Regions from separate parts of the Streptomyces sp. 3N207 genome, predicted to be linked through region 4. Evidence: riboswitches for the same ligand, from Rfam matches in the RefSeq annotation. Region 4 holds a riboswitch; each other region holds the start of a gene.
What was found. A riboswitch is a leader RNA that binds a small molecule or an ion and turns the genes downstream of it on or off. The one in region 4 is predicted to bind cobalamin.
Positions count from the first base shown of each region.

Region 1: linked by a shared signal. The riboswitch ahead of metE (5-methyltetrahydropteroyltriglutamate--homocysteine S-methyltransferase) and the one ahead of ACTWP9_RS00020 (ribonucleoside-diphosphate reductase subunit alpha) in region 4 are both predicted to bind cobalamin.
Region 2: linked by a shared signal. The riboswitch ahead of ACTWP9_RS17895 (ABC transporter substrate-binding protein) and the one ahead of ACTWP9_RS00020 (ribonucleoside-diphosphate reductase subunit alpha) in region 4 are both predicted to bind cobalamin.
Region 3: linked by a shared signal. The riboswitch ahead of ACTWP9_RS12185 (CbtB domain-containing protein) and the one ahead of ACTWP9_RS00020 (ribonucleoside-diphosphate reductase subunit alpha) in region 4 are both predicted to bind cobalamin.

Region 1 covers NZ_JBQQBV010000002.1:478,439-483,400, forward strand. Annotated here, with positions in the region: gene ACTWP9_RS04895 (aspartate aminotransferase family protein) at 1-88, shown strand, start outside; gene metE (5-methyltetrahydropteroyltriglutamate--homocysteine S-methyltransferase) at 197-2,542, opposite strand; cobalamin riboswitch at 2,711-2,930, opposite strand; gene ACTWP9_RS04905 (tyrosine-protein phosphatase) at 3,190-3,999, opposite strand; gene ACTWP9_RS04910 (MFS transporter) at 4,310-4,962, shown strand, end outside.
Region 2 covers NZ_JBQQBV010000010.1:203,266-208,227, reverse strand. Annotated here, with positions in the region: gene thrS (threonine--tRNA ligase) at 1-21, shown strand, start outside; gene ACTWP9_RS17905 (ABC transporter ATP-binding protein) at 41-856, opposite strand; gene ACTWP9_RS17900 (FecCD family ABC transporter permease) at 853-1,869, opposite strand; gene ACTWP9_RS17895 (ABC transporter substrate-binding protein) at 2,112-3,152, opposite strand; cobalamin riboswitch at 3,219-3,400, opposite strand; gene ACTWP9_RS17890 (DUF7873 family protein) at 3,851-4,582, opposite strand; gene ACTWP9_RS17885 (terpene synthase family protein) at 4,743-4,962, shown strand, end outside.
Region 3 covers NZ_JBQQBV010000006.1:161,254-166,215, forward strand. Annotated here, with positions in the region: gene ACTWP9_RS12175 (HAD-IIA family hydrolase) at 1-343, shown strand, start outside; gene ACTWP9_RS12180 (CbtA family protein) at 392-1,243, opposite strand; gene ACTWP9_RS12185 (CbtB domain-containing protein) at 1,264-1,497, opposite strand; cobalamin riboswitch at 1,525-1,646, opposite strand; gene ACTWP9_RS12190 (glycoside hydrolase family 6 protein) at 1,837-2,907, shown strand; gene ACTWP9_RS12195 (galactose oxidase-like domain-containing protein) at 3,016-4,962, opposite strand, start outside.
Region 4 covers NZ_JBQQBV010000001.1:92-5,053, reverse strand. Annotated here, with positions in the region: gene ACTWP9_RS00025 (ribonucleotide-diphosphate reductase subunit beta) at 1-250, opposite strand, end outside; gene ACTWP9_RS00020 (ribonucleoside-diphosphate reductase subunit alpha) at 250-2,715, opposite strand; cobalamin riboswitch at 2,777-2,906, opposite strand; gene ACTWP9_RS00015 (GNAT family N-acetyltransferase) at 2,975-3,472, opposite strand; gene ACTWP9_RS00010 (YbdD/YjiX family protein) at 3,513-3,713, opposite strand; partial or broken gene ACTWP9_RS00005 (carbon starvation CstA family protein) at 3,791-4,962, opposite strand, start outside.

The DNA of each region.
Region 1 (4,962 bases), on a different contig from region 4:
CCAGGTCATGGACGATGCGCACAGTGGTGGCGGCCTCATGTGGGACTTCGGGCGCACGCTGGTCCGCCAAGCGGTGGCCCATCGCTGAGGGGGCTGCCCCTGGCGGTCGGTTGCGGGCTGCGGGTTGTTCGTGGCTGGTCGCGCAGTTCCCCGCGCCCCTTCGGGGCGCGGGGAACTGCGCCAGCAGAGCAGGGGATCAGCTCTGGCGGGGGAGTTCCTTCCGCACCGTGCGGGCCGCGGTCACCAGGTTTTCCAGTGAGGCCCTGGTTTCGGTCCAGCCGCGGGTCTTCAGGCCGCAGTCAGGGTTGACCCAGAGCCGTTCGGCCGGGATGGCCTCCAGGCCCTTGCGGAGGAGCGCCGCCATTTCCTCGGCTCCCGGGACCCGCGGTGAGTGGATGTCGTACACACCGGGGCCCGCCTCACGCGGGTAGCCGTGGCCGGCCAGTTCGTCCGCGACCTGCATATGGGAGCGGGCGGCCTCCAGGCTGATGACATCGGCGTCCAGGGCGGCTATCGCTTCGATGATGTCGCCGAACTCCGCGTAGCACATATGGGTGTGGATCTGGGTGTCCGGGCGCACACCGCTGGTGGTGAGCCGGAACGCCGCCGTCGCCCACGCCAGATAACCGGGCCGGTCGGCGGTGCGCAGCGGCAGCGTCTCGCGCAGGGCCGGCTCGTCGACCTGAATGACGGCGGTCCCCGCGGCCTCCAGCTCGCAGACCTCGTCGCGCAGCGCCAGGGCCACCTGGCGCGCCGTCTCGGACACCGGCTGGTCGTCCCGTACGAACGACCAGGCGAGCATGGTCACCGGGCCGGTGAGCATGCCCTTGACCGGGCGGGAGGTCAGCGACTGGGCGTACCGCGTCCAGCGGACCGACAACGGCCGCCGGCGCGCGACGTCGCCCGCGAGGATCGGCGGGCGCACATAGCGGGTGCCGTACGACTGGACCCAGCCGTGCCGGGTGGCGAGGTAGCCGGTGAGCTGTTCGGCGAAGTACTGCACCATGTCGTTGCGTTCGGGCTCACCGTGCACCAGCACATCGAGCCCGGCGCGCTCCTGGAAGCCGACCACCTCGCGGATCTCGGCCGCGATCCGCTCCTCGTAGGCGGCCTCGTCGATCCGGCCGGCCCGCAGGTCGGCACGGGCCGCACGCAGCTCGGCCGTCTGCGGGAACGACCCGATGGTGGTGGTCGGCAGCGGCGGCAGACCGAGCCGGGTGCGCTGCGCCGCCGTGCGCTGTGCGTACGGCAGCGCCCGCCGGGTGTCCGCGTCGGCTACGGCGGCTGAGCGGGCCCGTACGGTCTTGTCGTGCGTGAGCGGTGAGGCCGCACGGGAGGCCAGATCGGCGCGGTTGGCGGCGAGCTCGGCGCCGATCGCGCCGGTCCCCTCGGACAGCCCGCGCGCCAGCGTGACCGCCTCGGCCGCCTTCTGCCGCGCGAACGCCAGCCAGCGGGCCACCTGCGGGTCGATATGGCGCTCGGCGCGGGCGTCCAGCGGCACGTGCAGCAGCGAGCAGGAGGCCGCCACATCCACCCGCTCGGCGAGGCCCAGCAGAGTGGCGAGGGTGGCGATGGACCGCTCGTAGTCGTTGATCCACACATTGCGGCCGTCGATCACGCCCGCGACCAGCCGCTTCCCGGGCAGCCCGCCGACCGCGGCGAGCGCGTCCAGGTTGCCGGCGGCCGGGCCCGTGAAGTCCAGCGCCAGGCCCTCCACGGGTGCCTTCGCCAGCACCGGCAGCGCCTCGCCGAGCCGGTCGAAGTAGGAGGCGACCAGCAGGCGGGGCCGGTCGCTGAGCGTACCGACCGCTCGGTATGCCTGTGCTGCCGCCTCCAGCTCGGCAGGCGTACGGTCCTGCACCAGCGCGGGCTCGTCAAGCTGCACCCACTGGGCGCCCGCGGCGCGCAGGTCGGCGAGCACTTCGGCGTAGACCGGCAGCAGCCGCTCCAGCAGTGTCAGCGGCTCGAAGTCGGGGGCGACGCCCGGCGCCGGTTTGGCCAGCAGAAGGTAGGTGACGGGCCCGACGAGCACCGGCCGGGCCGCCCTCAGGCCCAGCGCGAGGGCTTCCTTCAGCTCGGCGGTCTGCTTGCTCGCGTCAGCGCGGAAGACCGTGCCCGGTCCGAGCTCGGGCACCAGGTAGTGGTAGTTGGTGTCGAACCACTTGGTCATCTCCAGCGGCGCGGCGTCCTGCGTGCCGCGGGCCATGGCGAAGTACCCGGCCAACGGGTCCGCCGCCACGGCCTCCCGGTGCCGCTCGGGGAGGGCGCCGACCATGACGGTGGTGTCCAGCATGTGGTCGTAGTACGAGAAATCTCCGGTGGGCACCTCGTGGATGCCCGCCTCCGCCAGCTGCCGCCAGTTGGCGCTGCGCAGTCCGGCGGCCGTGGAGTGCAGGGCCTCGGCGGTGACGCGGCCCTTCCAGTAGCCCTCGATCGCCTTCTTCAGTTCGCGGTTCGGCCCCTGGCGGGGATAGCCGTGCACCGTGGCACGCACCGGTGCGGGCGGGGGAGTGGTGGCCGGGTTCGCTGCTGTCGCTGTCACGCAACTCTCCTTCGCGAGATGTCTCCAGCGCTCCCGGAAGAACGGGACGAGGATGCGAAGGGGGAGACCGCACGGAAGACGGAGCCGACGCGTGGCTGGTGTCCGCCGCCTTGTGCGCTGTGCTCTCCGACCCGCCCTCGAGGTCTCCGGGAGGACCGTACGCGTGTGGACGCGTACGGGCAGCGGGCAGGTCTTCGGACTCGCGGGCGCGCCTGCCGGTCTCCCGGCGGGCACCTACTGGCCGTCGCTTCCCGGACCGTCGGTCCAGTGCGTATGACGGCGGTCGTTCCCACTCACCGCTGCGGGGCAGTCCCGGATTTGCACCGGGTTCCCTCTTACGACGCCTCCCGTCTGGCGGACGGGGCGAACCAGCTGCGCGGCCCAGCATAGCTGGGGGGCCGTCGCGGGAGGGCTGGCCCGCGATTCCCGTGCGGGGTCGCCCCCTGCTGCGCTTGGGCAGTCTGCTCCCCCAGCCTCCGGCCGGGAGGTGCCCCCAGGGCGCAGGGTGGGCAAGCGCAGCACCGGCCACCGGGCCGCACCCGAGGGGCGCCCGCTGCGGGGTGCGGGGTGCGGCCGTCGCGCGGGTGCGGCCGCTTGTGCCCACCCGTTCCGCCCGTTGCGGAACGCCTGCCCACAAGCTAGTTGGCTCAGGGTTCCAGCAGGCGGGACTGCAGCCTGGTGCGGGTGGCGGGGGAGACTTTGAGGGCCTCCGTCAAATAGGTGTCCGCGTCGCCCCAGGTCTCGTCGATGGTGGCGAAGGCCGCGTGGAGGTAGGCGGCGCGGGCGTCGAAGAGAGGGGCGAGGAGTTCCAGGACCTCGGGGGACATTCCGGCCTTGGACTTGCTGCTGCGGTAGATCTTGTAGCGCCGGTGCGGCTGGTTGGACTGGAGGTAGTCCTCCTCGATGGCGGCCCGCTCGACGCCGAGCGCCAGCAGCGTGACGGCGATCGACAGACCGGCCCGGTCCTTGCCCGCGGCGCAGTGCATCAGGGCGGGCACGCTGTCCTCGGCGAGGGCATGCAGGATGCGGCTGTGCTCGGCGGTGCGCTCGCGGATCATGGTGCGGTAGGAGTCGGTCATCCGCTGGGCGGCGAGGCCGTCCCCGAGTATCGCCCGCAGCTGGTCCAGCTCGCCGTCCCGCACCAGCCGCCAGAACTCGGCCCCGTCGGCCGGGTCGGAGAGCGGGAGATTGACGTTGCGGACGCCCGGAAGCTCGATGTCGGGGCCGTCGAGCGCCTGGTCGGTGGAGTTGCGGAAGTCGAAGACCGTGTGCAGTTCGAGCTCGCCGAGGAAGGCGGCGTCCTCCGGCGTCGCGTGTGCCAGGTGCCCGCTGCGGAAGAGCATCCCGCGCCGCACTCGGCGCCCGTCCACCGTCGGCAGACCCCCGACGTCCCGGAAATTCCGTACCCCGGTCAGCACCGTATCGGCGGACTCCACACTCACGCGCGCTCCTAGCATTTGCGACGACCGTCCGTTCGACCATAAGGCATGGATGCCTGAGGCGATCAGCCCTTGGATGCGTGCACCCGACCGTAGCCTGACGGTGACTCAGGGTGATGATGAGGCCGGGTGTGATTCACCCCGTACGCGGCGCCGATCGATGGCGATACAGCCACGCTCACCACCCCCATGCCGCAGTGGTTCGGATGTGAACAATTCCATGAGCATCGGCGGCAGAACGCCGGGCTCGCGGTAGCCTCCGCGTATCGCCCAACTCCCTTTGCACTGCCGCGTATTCGGCTCACGCCCTACATGCGAGGAGTCTGGATTGAGTCACCTGCATTGGCGTGTGCGCGCTCTTGTGGGCGCGTATGCGGTGTCCGTCTACGGCAATTTTCTCAATCTGATCGCGTTGAGCCTGTTCACCTACGAGGTCACGGGGAGCGGTCTCGGTCTGGGCCTGCTCATGGCGCTGCGGTTGTTCGCGGGTGTGCTGGCGGGGCTGGGGGCCGGGGCGCTGGCGGGCAGGGTGGGGCGCAGAGTCCTGATGATCGGTGCGGATCTCGTCCAGGCGGCGGCCATGGTGGTTCTCGCGCTGTGTGCGACGGGGTCGGCTCCGGTGTGGCTGCTGGCTGTCGTCGTGGTGGTGCTCGGTGCCGGAAACACGTTCTTCACCGTCGGACTGCGCAGCGCGGTCCCGGTGATTGTGGGGCAGGAGGCGCGGGTTCGGGCCAACGGGCAGTTGGCTACGGCTCGTTCTCTTGCCACCGTGGCGGGTTTCGCTTCGGCCGCCCCGGTCATCGAATTGGCAGGCCACAGCGCCGCGTTCGCCGTGAACGCGGCCAGTTTCCTGGTGTCCGCGGTGGCGTTGTCGCTGCTGCGGCCCCGTATGGAGGAAGACCGGTCGGCTCCGCAGACCGTGCCGAAGCCGGGAGCCGCATCTCTGCGGCAGGTGCTGAGCGCGGTGCCCGCCCTGCTGCT
Region 2 (4,962 bases), on a different contig from region 4:
CACAGCACCGAACTGTGGTGAACGCGGCCGGTTATGAATGCTATTTCGAGGTGATGTCGGCAGGCTCGAGCGGCACCGGCGGCTCCATGGGCTCCGGGGGCAGGAAGCGCACCGAGGGCCGCCCGTCCGGGCCGTGCGGCATCACCACCGAGCGCACCCCGTAGACGTCGGCCACCATCCGCTCCGTCAGAACCTCGCCCGGCGGACCCGCCGCCACCACCCGGCCCTGCCGCAGCACCACCAGGTGGTCGCAGAACATCGCCGCCAGGTTGAGGTCGTGCAGGGCGATCACGCTGGTGACGGGCGTACGGACGACGAGCGCCAGCAGCTCCAGCTGGTACTGGACGTCGAGGTGGTTGGTGGGCTCGTCCAGCAGCAGCTCGCTCGGCCGCTGCGCCAGCGCGCGGGCGATCTGCACCCGCTGCCGTTCGCCGCCCGAGAGGCTGTGCCAGGGCTGATCGAGCCGGTCGGCCAGCCCGGTGTGTACGGCAGCCTCCAGCACGGCCGTCTCGTCCTCGGCCCGCTGCCCCGACCAGATGCCGCGGTGCGGGATGCGGCCGAGCCGTACGACATCGCCGACGGTCAGCTCCACGCCGGTCTCCGCATGCTGCTCGACGACGGCCACCCGACGGGCCACAGCGCGGCGCCCCAGCTCGCGCAGCGGTCTGCCGTCAAGGGTGACCACTCCCGAGGCGGTCGGCCGGATGCCCGCCAGCAGCCGCAACAGCGTGGACTTTCCCGAGCCGTTGGGCCCCAGCAGCCCCACCGTCTGGCCGGGCTGCGGATCCAGGCTCACCCCGTCGACGATCAGCCGCCCCCCTGCCTGCCAGGACACCGAGTGCGCACTCAGGCTCACAGCCCCGCACCTCCGCCTACGCCGTGCGCCCTGCCGCGCCGCCCCCGGTGCAGGATCACCACGAAGGCCGGCACCCCCAGCAGCGAGGTCGCCACTCCGACCGGCAGCTCACGCGGGTCCAGCAGGGTGCGCGCCGCGGTGTCGACCCACACCAGGAAGACCGCGCCCACCAGGGCCGTCACCGGCAGCAGCCGCCGGTGCGCCGGCCCGGTCAGCGCGCGGGCCGCGTGCGGCAGCACCAGCCCCACGAAGCCGATCGCGCCCGACGAGCTGACCAGTACCGCCGTCAGCAGCGCAGTGACCAGCAGCAGCGTCAGCCGCACCCGCCGCACCGGTACGCCCAGCGAGGCGGCGGCCTCCTGCCCGAAGGCGAAGGCGTCCAGCGCGTCGGCCCGCGCCAGGCACACCACCAGCGCCAGCCCCAACGCGCCCGCGCCCAGCGCCACCTCACCCCAGTCGGCCGAGCCCAGCGAGCCCAGCAGCCAGAACAGCACCCCGCGGGTCTGCTCGGCGTCGGCCGAGGTGAAGACGATCAGCGAGGTCAGCGCCGAGAACAGCTGCATTCCGGCGATGCCCGACAACAGCACCCGGTCCGTCGTACCGCCCGAGGTGTGCGCCAGCAGCAGCACCAGCCCGAACGAGAGTGCGGCGCCCGCGAAAGCGCCCGCCGACAACGAGAGGGCGCCGCCGCCCACGCCGAGCACCACCACGGCGACCGCCCCGGTGGAGGCGCCGGAGGAGACGCCCAGCACGAAGGGGTCGGCAAGCGGGTTGCGGAGCAGTGACTGGAGGACGGCGCCGCACAGCCCGAGGCCGGCGCCGCACAGTGCGGCCAGCAGGGCGCGGGGGAGGCGCAGTTCCAAGATGATGCCCTCGCGCAGTGGTGAGACCCCTGCATCGGCGCCGCCCAGTCCTTCTATGACGACCAGCCATACGTCGGTTACGCCGATACGGGCCTGCCCGGCGGTGATGGCCAGGGCCACTGACGCCGCGAGGGCGAGCGCGGCGACCACGCACAGGAGGGCTGCGCCCTGCCCGGTGCGGAGCGCTCCGCTGAGGGGGTGCCCCTGCCTGAAGTTTGCGGGGTGCGGCTTGCGTTGTGGCTGATCGCGCAGTTCCCCGCGCCCCTGACGGGGCGCGTCCGCGTCCCCCGGCTGTGCTTGGGCAGTCTGCGCCAGGGGCGCAGGGTGGGCAAGCGCAGCCCCCGTTGCCGGGTCGGCAGCAGCTTCGGAGCTCCCGCCAGCCCGTTCCCCCCTCACTTCGCCAGCCCCAAATCTCGCAGTCCCCTTGCCACCTTCTCCACTCCCTCCACCGTGCGGATCGAGGGATTCATCGCGGCGCCGGGCAGCAGGATGTAGCGCTTGTGGCGGACTGCCGTCATATGGCGGGTGACCGGGTCGGACTCCAGCTTCCGGATCTTGGCCTTCGCGGTCTCCGCGGTCTGGTTCTTGCGGGTCAGATCGCCCAGCACGATCACATCGGGGTCCCGGTCGGCGACCGTCTCCCAGCCGATCTGCGGCCACTCGTCGTGGGTGTCGTCGAAGACGTTCTTCGCGCCCACCGCGCGGGTGATGATGCCCGGCGCCCCGCAGCAGCCCGCCAGATACGGCGACTCGGAGTTGGCGAACCAGTACATGACGGAGGTGCCGCGCGCGTCGGTGCCCCGGGTGGCCTTCGCCACCCGCGCCTTGAGGCCGGCCACCAGCCGCTCGCCGCGCTTCGGCACGCCGAACGCCTTCGCCAGGTCGCGGATCTCGCCGTAGACGGTGCTCAGCTCCAGCCGGCTGCTGCGCGCTCCGTCGCCGTTGGAGCCGGACTTCTTGGCGCAGTCGGCGGGGGAGAGGTAGGTGGGCACCCCGAGGTCGGCGAACTTGCCGCGCGGGGCGACGCCGCCCTTGTCGAGGGTGGCGGAGAAGGAGGCGGTCACCAGGTCCGGGTCCTTGTCGAGCACCTTCTCCAGCGCGGGGTAACCGTCGGCCAGCCGCGGGACCTTCGCGTTCTCCTCACCGAGCCCCTTCATGACCGGGTCGGTCCAGGTGCCGGTGCCCGCCATCCGGTCGCCCAGCCCGAGAGCGAGCAGGATCTCGGTCGAGCCCTGGTCGAGGGAGACGGCCCGCCGCGGGGGCCGCTGGAGGGTGACGTCCTGCCCGCAGTTGTGCAGCGTACGGGGGTAACCGGGGGCCGCGCCCTTGCCGGACGCCTCCGTCGGGGAGTCCCCGCCGCAGCCGGCGGCGCCCAGGACGAGTGCCAGGGCGAGGCCCGGCACGAGTACGCGGATACGGCGCGGTCGGCGCATGGCCAGGGGTTCCTTCTCCGTCAGAGGCCCAGTCGCGGGGCCCGGCGTGCCACCGTGCCCGGGGCAGTCCGAGCGCGGGTGCCAGCAGGTTTTCGGGCTCGGGACTGTGGGAGCGTGCGCCTTCCCAGGGACGTACGTCCCCAGTGGCCTCGTGCACGCCCCAGTCCCACACCGCTGCGCGTCAGCTCCGGATTCGCACCGGATTCCCTGACCCGTTCAAGGGTTTGACTGGCCGCTGAAACGTACCACGCGGGCGGCATCCCGCAGGAACCGGGAGAAACGACAAAAGGGACCCCGAGGCTTTACCCGGCCCCGGGGTCCTGGGTGCCGCTCGTTCACACGCACCGGCCTGTTGATGGGCGGATCGTTCGGCGATGCCCTTGCGTGGAGCCACTCCACCACGGCGCAGCGTGGATGCGCCGGCTGGGTTCGAACCAGCGTCTCAAGGTCGTCACCGCCCCGGTTGCCGGACGATGAGCGGCGATACTGAGCTTGGAGCGAGAGGTTGAGACTGACGGGCACCCTGTGTTCAGGACAGGGCGACCCGGGGGGTCACACATCAGCTTCAGCTTCAGCTTTGCGCTCCTGGCGCACCCGGTGACCGAAGGTCGCTGAAACCCTGGCCCCGGGGGACCCCGGCCGCCACGTCGTCGAAACGTGCGCCGGGGTGTCTGTGGTGGTGAGATGCCTCCTGGCTGTCAGTCGAAGAGGTAGCCGAAGACGGCGTCCCCGACGCGCTTGTCGGTGACCTCGGTCCCGTTGGCCTCCTCACGGGCGAACTTCACCGCGGCCGCCAGCTTGTCCAGCCGCTCCAGCAGCTCGTTGACCCGTCGTGCGGGCAGGGCGCCGGAGTACTTGACCGTGGTCCAGTAGCCGACGGGGATGTCCTCGTAGTACACCTCGACCTGGGCCGGGTGCTTCTCCGTGGCCTCCGCCTTCACATGGTTGCGCGGCACCTTCTTGGTGCGCACCGTACGGACCTGCTCGGTCTTCCACCAGTCCGTGGAGGGGTCCTTCTCCCACGCCTCCGCGCCGTCCAGCACCGGCAGCTTCCGCAGGAAGGAGCCGAGCTCGCCCAGTTGCTTCTCCAGGAACAGCAGGTAGGAGACCGGCACTTCGGACAGGACGGTGCGTCCGTCGACGACGACGTCCGCACGAGCCGTGAGGTTCGCCCAGTCCTTCGTCGCCGTCACATCGAACAGCCGGGTGAGGATCTTCGCCGTTTCCTTCAGCACATCCTCGGCCTTGACCTGGACCCGCGTCGACTCCGGCGGAAGCTGCTCGCCCTCTTCGTCCTTGGGCTGGTACGTACGCGAGATACCGGCCAGCATCTGGGGCTTCGCCAGCCCGTGCTGTGCCTGCGCCAGGTCCTGGACCACCTTGGACTTGACGCCTTTCTCGACTGCGATGATCTGATTCAGCTTCGCCACGAACGCGAAGCTAGCAGTCCGATCCTCAGCCGTTCCAGGCATTTTGTTCGACGACTTCGTAACAGGCGGGGTCCCACGTCCGAGTGAAAATGGATGTTCGTCAGCTTGGGCCGGGTAGGCCAAGTCAGCTACCGATCCGACGAGCTGGGGGACAGTGACGTTGTCGCAACCCTTCGAACTGCCCGACTTCTATGTGCCCTACCCGGCCCGGCTCAACCCGCACGTCGACCAGGCCCGGACCCATTCACGGGAGTGGGCACGGGAGATGGGGATGCTGGAGGGCTCGGGGATCTGGGACACCGCCGACCTGGACGCGCACGACTACGCGCTGCTGTGCGCCTACACCCATCCCGACGCCGAAGCGGACGATCTGGCGCTGG
Region 3 (4,962 bases), on a different contig from region 4:
CGCCACCAACCCCGACGAGACCGGCCCCTCGGCCGAGGGCGCGCTGCCCGCAACCGGCTCGGTCGCCGCCCTCATCACCAAGGCCACAGGGCAGCACCCCTACTTCGTCGGCAAGCCCAACCCGCTGATGATGCGCGCCGGGCTCAATGCGATCGGCGCCCACTCCGAGACCAGCGCGATGATCGGCGACCGGATGGACACCGACGTCCGGGCCGGTATGGAGGCGGGCCTGGAGACCTTCCTGGTGCTGACCGGGCTGACCAGGCCCGACGAGGTCGAGCGCTACCCGTACCGCCCTTCCCGCGTCGTCGACTCGATCGCGGACCTCGTCGACCGGGTCTGAAGCCGAGAGCTCGTCCGCTGCTGACGAGCTCTCGGCCCGCTGCCGACCTCAGGAGACCGCCGAGGCGGACGCCGGCTCGGACCGGTCCTCCCGCTCTGCGGACGGCTGCCGACGCAGTGCCGGGGCCGCGAACACGGCGCCGAGCACGGCCCACAGGACCAGGTGCCCGCCCAGTGAGAGCACCCGGAAGTCCCACAGCAGGGTGGCGGGCACCGGGACCTGGTCCGGGTTGTCCGGCAGCAGGAAGAGCGCCGCCAGGGTGGCGACGACAGCCACCGCGGCTCCCAACTGGCGTACCGGGAGGCCGTGCCCGGCCTGTCCGAGCCGCTGGTGCACCTGACGCGCCAGCACCATTCCCAGTACGCCGATGACCAGCGCGGCCACCCACAGGCCCTGCCGTTCGGCGACGGTGCCGCCGTCACCGACACCCGGCGGGTTGGCCGGGTAGCGCAGCGCCGGGAGCAGGGACAGCGCGAGGAACCCCGCACCGGCCAGGCCCATGGCGCGCTGCCAGTCGCGGCCGTCGTTCCGGGCCGCCGAGCGGTTGGGGGCACCTCCCGGCCGGAGGCTGGGGGACAAGGCGTAGGCCAGGGTGAAGAACACCCCGATCGCCAGCCCCGCCACCACGGCGGTGACCACCAGTCCGAAGTGCTGGGTGCCCCGGCTGAAGAGCTCCTCGGCCTCGGCGGCATGGCTGTGCCCACCGTGGCCCGCGTGCGTGTGTGCGGCGGCTTCCGCCGCCGAGCGTTTCTCCTCGAGCCGGATGGCCCGGTCCATCACGGGCTCGGCGAGCAGCAGCGAGAACAGTCCCGAGGCCAGCCCCGCGACCCCGCCGGCCGCGAGGCCGCGGCCGAGAAGGGACAGCAGGGGGTAGGGAGTTGGCTGTGCGGAGACGGACATGACGAGCGACCCCCGATCGGTCAGTGGCAGGGGGCGCCGAACAGATGACGGCCGTCGTGCGAGAACTCGTGCAGATAGGAGCCGGTGGCGGAGACGAGGTTGCCGTTGTCGACGAAGACGGCGTACAGCGCGATCAGTGCGACGATCGCGGCGGCGGCGACGATGAGCCAGTCGCGGGTCCTGACGGTCGCCGGGTGTGCGGCGGCGCTCTCGGGTGCGACGGTCGTGCCGACGGTGTGCGGGGACATCCGCATGCCTCCTCCTGGGGTTTCCACGCCCCATCGGTGGAGAAGCGACAGGCCAGTTCCTGACTCCCGCAGCCGTCGGGGGCGGCTGCGGACACAGTGGCGGGACCGTCCCGGAGTTGCACCGGGTTCCTGAGCTCTGTCGCCTCAATATGGAAGTGTGCCGTCCGGGAGACTCCCAGCCTGTCATGCGCACTGTCAATAAGGGCTCCGTCACACCGGGTGCGGAACCCGGCCGCGCGGCGGGGGCCCTGTGACACGATGGGGCGACGTCAAGGCCCGTCAGCGGTCCGGCAGACGGCCGGTCGCGGTCCGGTCGGCGGCCGGAGTACACCCGAGGGGGAGTGGATGTACGGCAGCGCCAGAAACGGCGCCCGATGCTCGCGTACGGCGCACACGTTGGGTGCCCGCGCCCGAGTCGTCGCGGGAAGCGCCCTGGCAGCGGCCCTGCTGCTGGCCGGCTGCTCGTCGTCGGACGGCGGTTCGGACGACGGTGAGCAGTCGGCGGATTCGACGGTTCGGCAGCGCCCCAAGTCCGTTGCCCCGTACTGGGTGAACCCCCAGGGCAGCGCCGCACGGCAGGCCCGCGCCTATGCGAAGGACGGCAGTTCCGCACGGGCCAGGCAGCTCGCGAAGATTGCCCGGCAGCCGGTGGCGGAGTGGATCGACGCGAAGGACCCCCGCGGCCACACCGCCCGCGTCACCAAGGCCGCTGCCGCCGCTGACCGCGCCGCGCTGCTCGTCCTCTACAACATCCCGCACCGCGACTGCGGGCAGTACAGCAAGGGCGGCGCGAAGGACGCGGCGGCGTACCGCAGTTGGCTGGACGGGGTCGCGGAGGGCATCGGGAACCGGACGGCCACGGTGATCGTGGAGCCGGACGCCCTGGCCCACACGGTCTCCGGCGACTGCGCCGCGCCACAGCAGCGCGAGGAGCGTTACCAGCTCCTCCACGACACCGTCACCCGGCTCGGAAAACTCCCCCGTACGAAGGTCTATCTGGACGCCGGCAACCCGGACTGGGTCCGCGATCCGGGCGGGCTGGTCGAACCGCTCAACCGGGCGGGGATCGGCGCGGCCGACGGGTTCGCGCTGAACGTCTCCAACTTCCAGACGACCACCTCGAACGTGGCGTACGGCAAGCGGTTGTCCTCGATGGTCGGCGACAAGCCGTTCGTCGTCGACACCAGCCGGAACGGCAACGGGCCGCTGCGCGGTGGCGGGCACGAGGGCTGGTGCAACCCGCCCGGGCGGGCGCTGGGCGAGGCGCCCACCACCAGGACGGGGAACAAGGCGGTGGACGCCTATCTGTGGATCAAGCGCCCCGGGGAGTCGGACGGCCAGTGCCGTGGGGGTCCTGCGCCGGGTACTTGGTGGCCGTCCTACGCGCTGGAGTTGGCCCGCAACGCCAAGGGGTAGCCCTCCCGCCCTGTGCTGGGGAGGGGCTGCCCCTGGCTGTCGGTTGCAGGCTGCGGGTGCGTTCTCGTTGCTCGCGCAGTTCCCCGCGCCCCTTCGGGGCGCGTCGCCCTACTTCGGGTTGCCCGCGGTCACCGGAGGGTGGGCCGCATCGGGGTCGACGCTCACCTTGACCCACTGGGCCTTGGAAGGGACGCCGTTCCCGTCCACGCCGAAGACCATCCACCAACCCGGCGTCACCAGTGACGGGTCGTCCGGGATGGTGGTGGTGACCGTCCCATCAGGGGACTTCTTCATCTTCAGTGCCACGGACGACTGCTCCACGTTGGTGACGTGGGTGAAGGAGCCGGGCCGTACCAGCCGGAGCTTCTTCAGCGAGGCGGCGTCCTTGCTCTTGAGGGAGATACGCGCGCCGGGCGCCAGCGTCCGAGGGCTGCTGTCGGCCTTCCGCAGCTCCGGCTGCTGCTTTCCCTTGTGGAGATACGGCGGTGTGTAGATCTCGATGCGCTGGTCGAACTGCCCCGGCTTGGTGTCGGCCTTGTCCGCGTACAGCGAGTCCGAGCCGAAGGTCATCACCCGGCCGTCGGGCAGCAGCAGTCCGCCGAAGTGGTAGTTGCGGCCGACGAGAGGGGCGGCGGCCTCCTTGAACGTGTTGCTCTTCGGGTGGTAGATCCCGGCCTTCAGCACGTTGCTGTCGCTCTTGCCGCGGTACCGGCCGGAGCCGTTGGTCGTCAGCACGGTGTCGTCCGGCAGGATCACGCTGCTGGGGTAGCGGACCTTGTCGTACAGCCTGGGGCCGTCGTGGAAGCGCGGAGTGTCGGAGTTGAGGTCCACGATGCGGGTCTTGTCCGTCGTCTTGTCGGACTCGCCGACCCCGCCGCCGCCCTCGACGATGAACTTCCGGGACTGGGTGGGCGGCAGCGGTACGGACATTGCCGTTTCCAGGATGTCCGGGTCGCTCATGCCGGGGATCTTGGTGAACCTGTTTGTCCGCAGATTCCAGATGCCGGGGACGCGGCCCTTGTCGGCGGGGCCGTAGCCGGCGGTGGTGCCGCTGTAGAAGACCCGGTTCTCACCGATCAGATGAAGCCCGGGGTAGGTGGGGAAGAAGCGCGTCCTGGGCATGTAGTGCCACTTCTTGGTCCTCGGGTTGTAGATCTCGTTCTTGCCGGGGACGACCTGGCCGATGTCGTCGAGCCCGGAGACGGCCAGCACCCTGCCGTCCTGGAGGGTGAGCTGGGTGGGGTACCAGCGGGCCTCCTTCATCGGGTCCACTGTGATGTAGCGCTCGGCTACCGGGTCGAACTCGTAGGCGTCCTTGATGCCCTGGAAGTCCTTCTTGTCGAAGGACATCTTCTGGGCGACGCCGTAGACGTTCCGCTTCCACGCGCCCTTCAGGCCGCTGACCGTGTACTTGTCCTCGGTGCCTGTCTGGTGCTTCCGGCCCTTCTTCGCCGCCTCGGCGTAGACCCGGCTGACGCTGTGGACCACCTCGACCTTGCCGGTCTTCGGGTCCTGCACCTTCTTGGCACGGGGGAGGAGGACGTTGTGCTGTGCGACGAACGTCTTGCCGCTCTTCCGTCCGGTGAAGCGGGTGCCCTTCTTGATCGTCTTCCCGCGGTCCGGGTTCTCGTTGTAGAGGAACATCAGCCCGCCGGCCTTCTTCACATCGCCCTTCAGCGTCTCGTAACGCTGGGTGCCGCCCGCGACCAGCAGTTTCCCGTCGGGGAGCTGGTTGTGCCCCGAGCAGAACAGGTCGTTGGGGGTGGGGATGTTCTTGAAGGTGTTCTTCGTGGGGTCCCACAGCACGGTGCGGAAGCTCTTGGCCTTGAAGTTCGTCGCGTCGTTGCCCGAGCCCGCCACCAGCAGCACCTTTCCGGTGTGCAGCAGCGCCGCGTGGATGGTGTTGATCCGGTACTTCTCGGGGATCCCGACGATCTGCCAGTGGCCCTTCTCCGCCTTGTACTCGGGCTGGTTGATCGCGTAGTCGTGGTATTTCGCCGACGCGAAGCCGTACAGCGCCGGGCCGTTGAACCCGGCGATGAGCAGAACGACTGC
Region 4 (4,962 bases):
GCGTCAGCACGAGGTTGTTGGCGACGATCGAGTCGCCGGTGGCGAAGAACGCGACCAGGCGGCTGATCATGTGCTGCTCGCCCGGCGTGAGTTTGGCCAGGTCGGCGACGTCCGAGTGGAGGTCGACCTCCTCCACGGTCCAGGTGTTCTTGATGGCGTCCCGGTAGCGCTCGTAGAAGTGCGGATAGCGCATCGGGCGCAGGGTCAGCTCGAAGCCCGGGTCGAGCAGGTTCTTGTTGTCGTTCGGCATTACTGGCAGGCCTCGCAGGACTCGGGGTTTTCCAGGGAGCAGGCGATCGCTTCGTCGGCCGCCTGCTGGGGGACGGTGGCGGTCCTCGCCGCCTGGGCGATGCGCGTTGCAGGGCGCGACCGCAGGTAGTACGTGGTCTTGATGCCGCGCTTCCAGGCGTACGCGTACATCGAGCTGAGCTTCCCGATGGTGGGGGAGGACAGGAACAGGTTCAGCGACTGGCTCTGGTCCAGATACGGGGTGCGGGCAGCGGCCATGTCGATCAGGGCGCGCTGCGGGATCTCCCACGCCGTGCGGTACAGCTCCCGTACGTGTGCGGGCACCCACTCCAGTTCCTGCACGGAGCCGTTGGCCTGGCGCAGCGCCTCCCGGGCGCGTGCGTCCCACAGCCCCAGCCGCTTCAACTCCGCGACCAGATAGGTGTTCACCTGGAGGAACTCGCCACTGAGGGTCTCGCGCTTGAAGAGGTTGGAGACCTGCGGCTCGATGCACTCGTAGACGCCCGCGATGGAGGCGATGGTCGCGGTCGGGGCGATCGCGAACAGCAGGGAGTTGCGCATCCCCGTGTGCGCGATACGGGCGCGCAGCGCGTCCCAGCGGTCCGCCCAGTGCGGCTCGGCGTTCGGGTAGTGGTCCGGGTGCAGCACGCCGCGTGCGGTGCGGGTCGAGGACCAGGCCGGTAGCGGGGCGTGCCGCTCGGCCAGCTCGGCGGAGGTCTCGTACGCGGCGAGCATGATCCGCTCGGCGATCCTGGTGGACAGCTCGCGCGCCGCGTCCGAGTCGAAGGGCATCCCGAGCCGGAAGAAGACGTCCTGGAGCCCCATCACCCCCAGGCCCACCGGTCGCCAGCGGGAGTTGGAGGCCGCGGCCTGCTCGGTCGGGTAGTAGTTGATGTCCACCACGCGGTCCAGGAACGTCACGGCGGTACGGACGGTGGCGTCCAGCCGCTCCCAGTCCATCGCGCCGTCTTCGCCGAGGTGGGCGGCGAGGTTGACCGAGCCCAGGTTGCAGACCGCCGTCTCACCGTCGTCGGTGACCTCCAGGATCTCGGTGCACAGGTTGGAGGAGTGCACCGTGTGGCCCGGCTCGGCGGTCTGGTTGGCGGTGCGGTTGGAGGTGTCCTTGAACGTCATCCAGCCGTTGCCGGTCTGCGCGAGGGTGCGCATCATCGCGCCGTACAACTGCCGTGCGGGAAGCTGCTTGACGGCGCGTCCCTCGGCCTCGGCGCGCCGGTACGCGGCGTCGAACTCCTCGCCCCACAGGTCGACCAGCTCCGGTACGTCGGACGGGGAGAAGAGCGACCACTGCCCGTCCACCTCGACGCGGCGCATGAACTCGTCGGGCACCCAGTGCGCCAGGTTGAGGTTGTGCGTACGGCGCGCGTCCTCGCCCGTGTTGTCGCGCAGCTCCAGGAACTCCTCGATGTCCGCGTGCCACGTCTCCAGATAGACGCAGGCCGCACCCTTCCGCCGGCCGCCCTGGTTGACCGCCGCGACGGACGCGTCCAGCGTCCGCAGGAACGGCACGATGCCGTTCGAGTGGCCGTTCGTCCCCCGGATCAGCGCCCCACGGGAGCGGATCCGGGAGTACGAGAGACCGATGCCGCCCGCGTGCTTGGAGAGCCGTGCGATCTGCTGGTAACGCTCGTAGATCGAGTCCAGCTCGTCCCTCGGCGAGTCCAGCAGATAGCAGGACGACATCTGCGGGTGGCGTGTGCCGGAGTTGAAGAGGGTGGGGGAGGAGGGGAGATAGGCGAGGGAGCTGGTGAGCCGGTAGAACGCGGCCACCTCTTCGAGCGCGTCGGACGACTGGTCCGCTGCCAGCCCGCAGGCGACGCGGAGCAGGAAGTGCTGCGGCGTCTCGACGGGGCGCCGGGTGGTCGGGTGCCGCAGCAGATAGCGGGAGTGGACGGTACGCAGCCCGAAGTACTCGAACCGGTCGTCGGCGCCGCCGGTGACGGCCTCCTCCACCAGCGCTTCCAGCCGGTCGGCGTGCTCGCGTACGAAGGCGTAGGTGCGGTCCGCGATCAGCCCTTGGGCGTGGCCCAGCGCCACCGAAGCGGAGAACGAGGTGACGCCCTCCGCCGCCGCCTCGTCCCGGATCGCGCGGGTGAGCAGCCGTGCCGCCAGCCGGGAGTAGGACGGCTCCTCACTGATCAGACCCGCCGCGGACTCGATGGCGAGGGCGCGCAACTCGGCGCCGTCCGCGCCCGGTTGCCGACCGCGGAGTGCCGCCGCCAGCACCGGTGCCGGGTCCGCGTCCGGGAGATCCGCCGTAAGCGCGGCGAGAGTTTCGCGGAGCGCGGTTGCCGGTGGGTCTTCGCGGGTGTCGTGCCCTGGGGAGGCGGAGCCGGTGGCGGGCCCGATGGGGGCGGGTGCCGGAAGGGTGGGGGCGGTGGTGACGGTCACGCGGTGCTCTCCCTCGCTGCTGACTGTCCGTGGGCAGCACGGAGGGAGGGTGCGCATGCCGCGCCGATTCAGGGCATGGCGCACTCCGCCCGCCGGTCCAACCCACGAGACCCGGACGTTCGTCGATGCCGCCGCCGCAGGTACTCGGACTTGCGGGCACGCTTACGCATGCCCCCTCACCGTTGCGGGACAGTTCCGGACTCCCACCGGATTCCCCTGCGTTGGGGGCGACGGCCGAGTGCGAGCATACATGTTGTGCCCCGCGGAATCGGAACCCCCACATCTTGTGCCGCCCCGCCCGGGAGTCCGGGCTGGATCACAGGGAGAGGGTGTAGGTCCACAGGGTGAAGCCCTCGATGGGCTCCCAGTCACGCTCGGGGGTCCGGCGGAAGCCGACCCGCTCGTAGAGGCGGTGCGCCGCGTGCATGGCCGGCTGGGTGGACAGGACGAGGCCGCTCAGGCCGAGGGCACGGCCCCGCGTCGTACAGGCCCGCACGAGTGCTTCGCCGACCCCGCGGCCACGGGCCGACTCCCTGACGCCGAGCATCCGGAACTCGCCCTCGCCCTCCCGCGCCAAGTCGGCGTAGGGGCCTCCCCGGCCGACGAAGGTGACGGTGCCCAGCAGAGCGCCCTGGTGGTCCTCCGCGACGAGCAGGTCGGCCTGGGCGGCGCGGCCCGCCGCGTCGCGGAGGGTGTCCAGATACGGGTCGGCTTCGGCGAAGTCCAGCAGTCCGCCGTCGAGATAGGCGCGTGCCACCAGTTCCCCGGCCTCCGCGTACTCCTCGGGCCTGGCGGTTCTCACAGTGATGTCCATGGCGGCCATCATGCGGCACGCCACCGACACTCCGCGCTGCTCAGCAGCAGCGGAAGCCCTCCCGCGGATCGCACTCCCGGGCGTCCGTGCGGCGGCGTTCGAACTCCCGCCTGCTGGGGATCTCCGCGTCCGGGCCCTGGTGCTGCCGTACGTGCGCCACGTACCGCTCGTACGCGCTCTCGTCGGTGAACTCGCGCACGTACCAGCGCAGCCAGCGCCCGGCCCGTACCACGGGGTTGATCGGTTTCGACGCGCAAGCCGTACTCGCCGTACTCGCCGTACTCGCCGTACTCGCCGTACTCGCCGTACTCGCCGTACTCACTGCGATTCGCCTCCCGCTTCGCTGCTTCGCTGCCCGGCGGCGACAAGTGCGGCGTCGTGCTCGGCCTTCTCGGCCTTCTCCTCCTTCGTGGCGATCAGCCCGGCGGGCTCCACCAGCTTCGACTTCTCGAAGGGCGCCTCGTGCATACGGGTGCCCTCGGGGTTGCGTACGGCGCGTACGCAGGTGCGGGCGGCGTCCGCGAGGACGACGATGACGAGGATGGCGAAGAGCGCCGAAAGGACGCCGTCCACCGTCGAGTTGGTGACGATGGTGTGCATGTCGTCCATGCTCTTGGCGGGGGCGATGACCTTGCCCTGGTCGATGGCGTCCTGGTAGTCGGCACGCTGCTGGAAGAAGCCGACCCTGGGGTCGGTGGAGAAGACCTTCTGCCAGCTCGCCGTCAGCGTGACCACCGCGTCCCAGACCAGCGGTACGGCCGTGACCCAGGCCCACTTCAGCCGCCCGGACTTGACCAGCAGCGTCGTACAGACGGCCAGCGCGACGGCGGCCAGCAGCTGGTTGGCGATGCCGAAGAGCGGGAAGAGCTGGTTGATTCCGCCGAGCGGCTCGTGGACGCCGACCCACAGGAAGTAGCCCCACAGCGCGACGATGGCGGCGCTGGAGAACAGCAGACCGGGCCACCAGCTCACCCGGCGGAAGGGCTTGTAGACGTTGCCGAGCATGTCCTGGAGCATGAAGCGGCCCACGCGGGTACCGGCGTCCAACGCCGTCAGGATGAACAGCGCCTCGAACATGATCGCGAAGTGGTACCAGAACGCCTTCATCCCGGCGCCGCCGATGACCTCCGAGAAGATGTTGGAGACACCGATGGCCAGGGTGGGCGCGCCGCCCGTACGGGAGAGCAGCGACTGCTCCTCGACGGCCTTGGCCGCTGCCGCCAGCTGGTCCGGGGAGATGCTGTAGCCGAAGTGCCGTACCGCCTCCGAGGCGGCCTGCACGTTGTCGCCGATGACCCCGGCGGGTGCGTTCATCGCGAAGTAGAGCCCCGGGTCGATGATGCTGGCTGCGACCATCGCCATGATGGCGACGAACGACTCCATCAGCATGGAGCCGTAGCCGATCATCCGGATCTGGGTCTCCTTCTGGATCATCTTCGGCGTGGTGCCCGAGGAGATCAGCGCGTGGAAGCCGGACAGGGCGCCGCAGG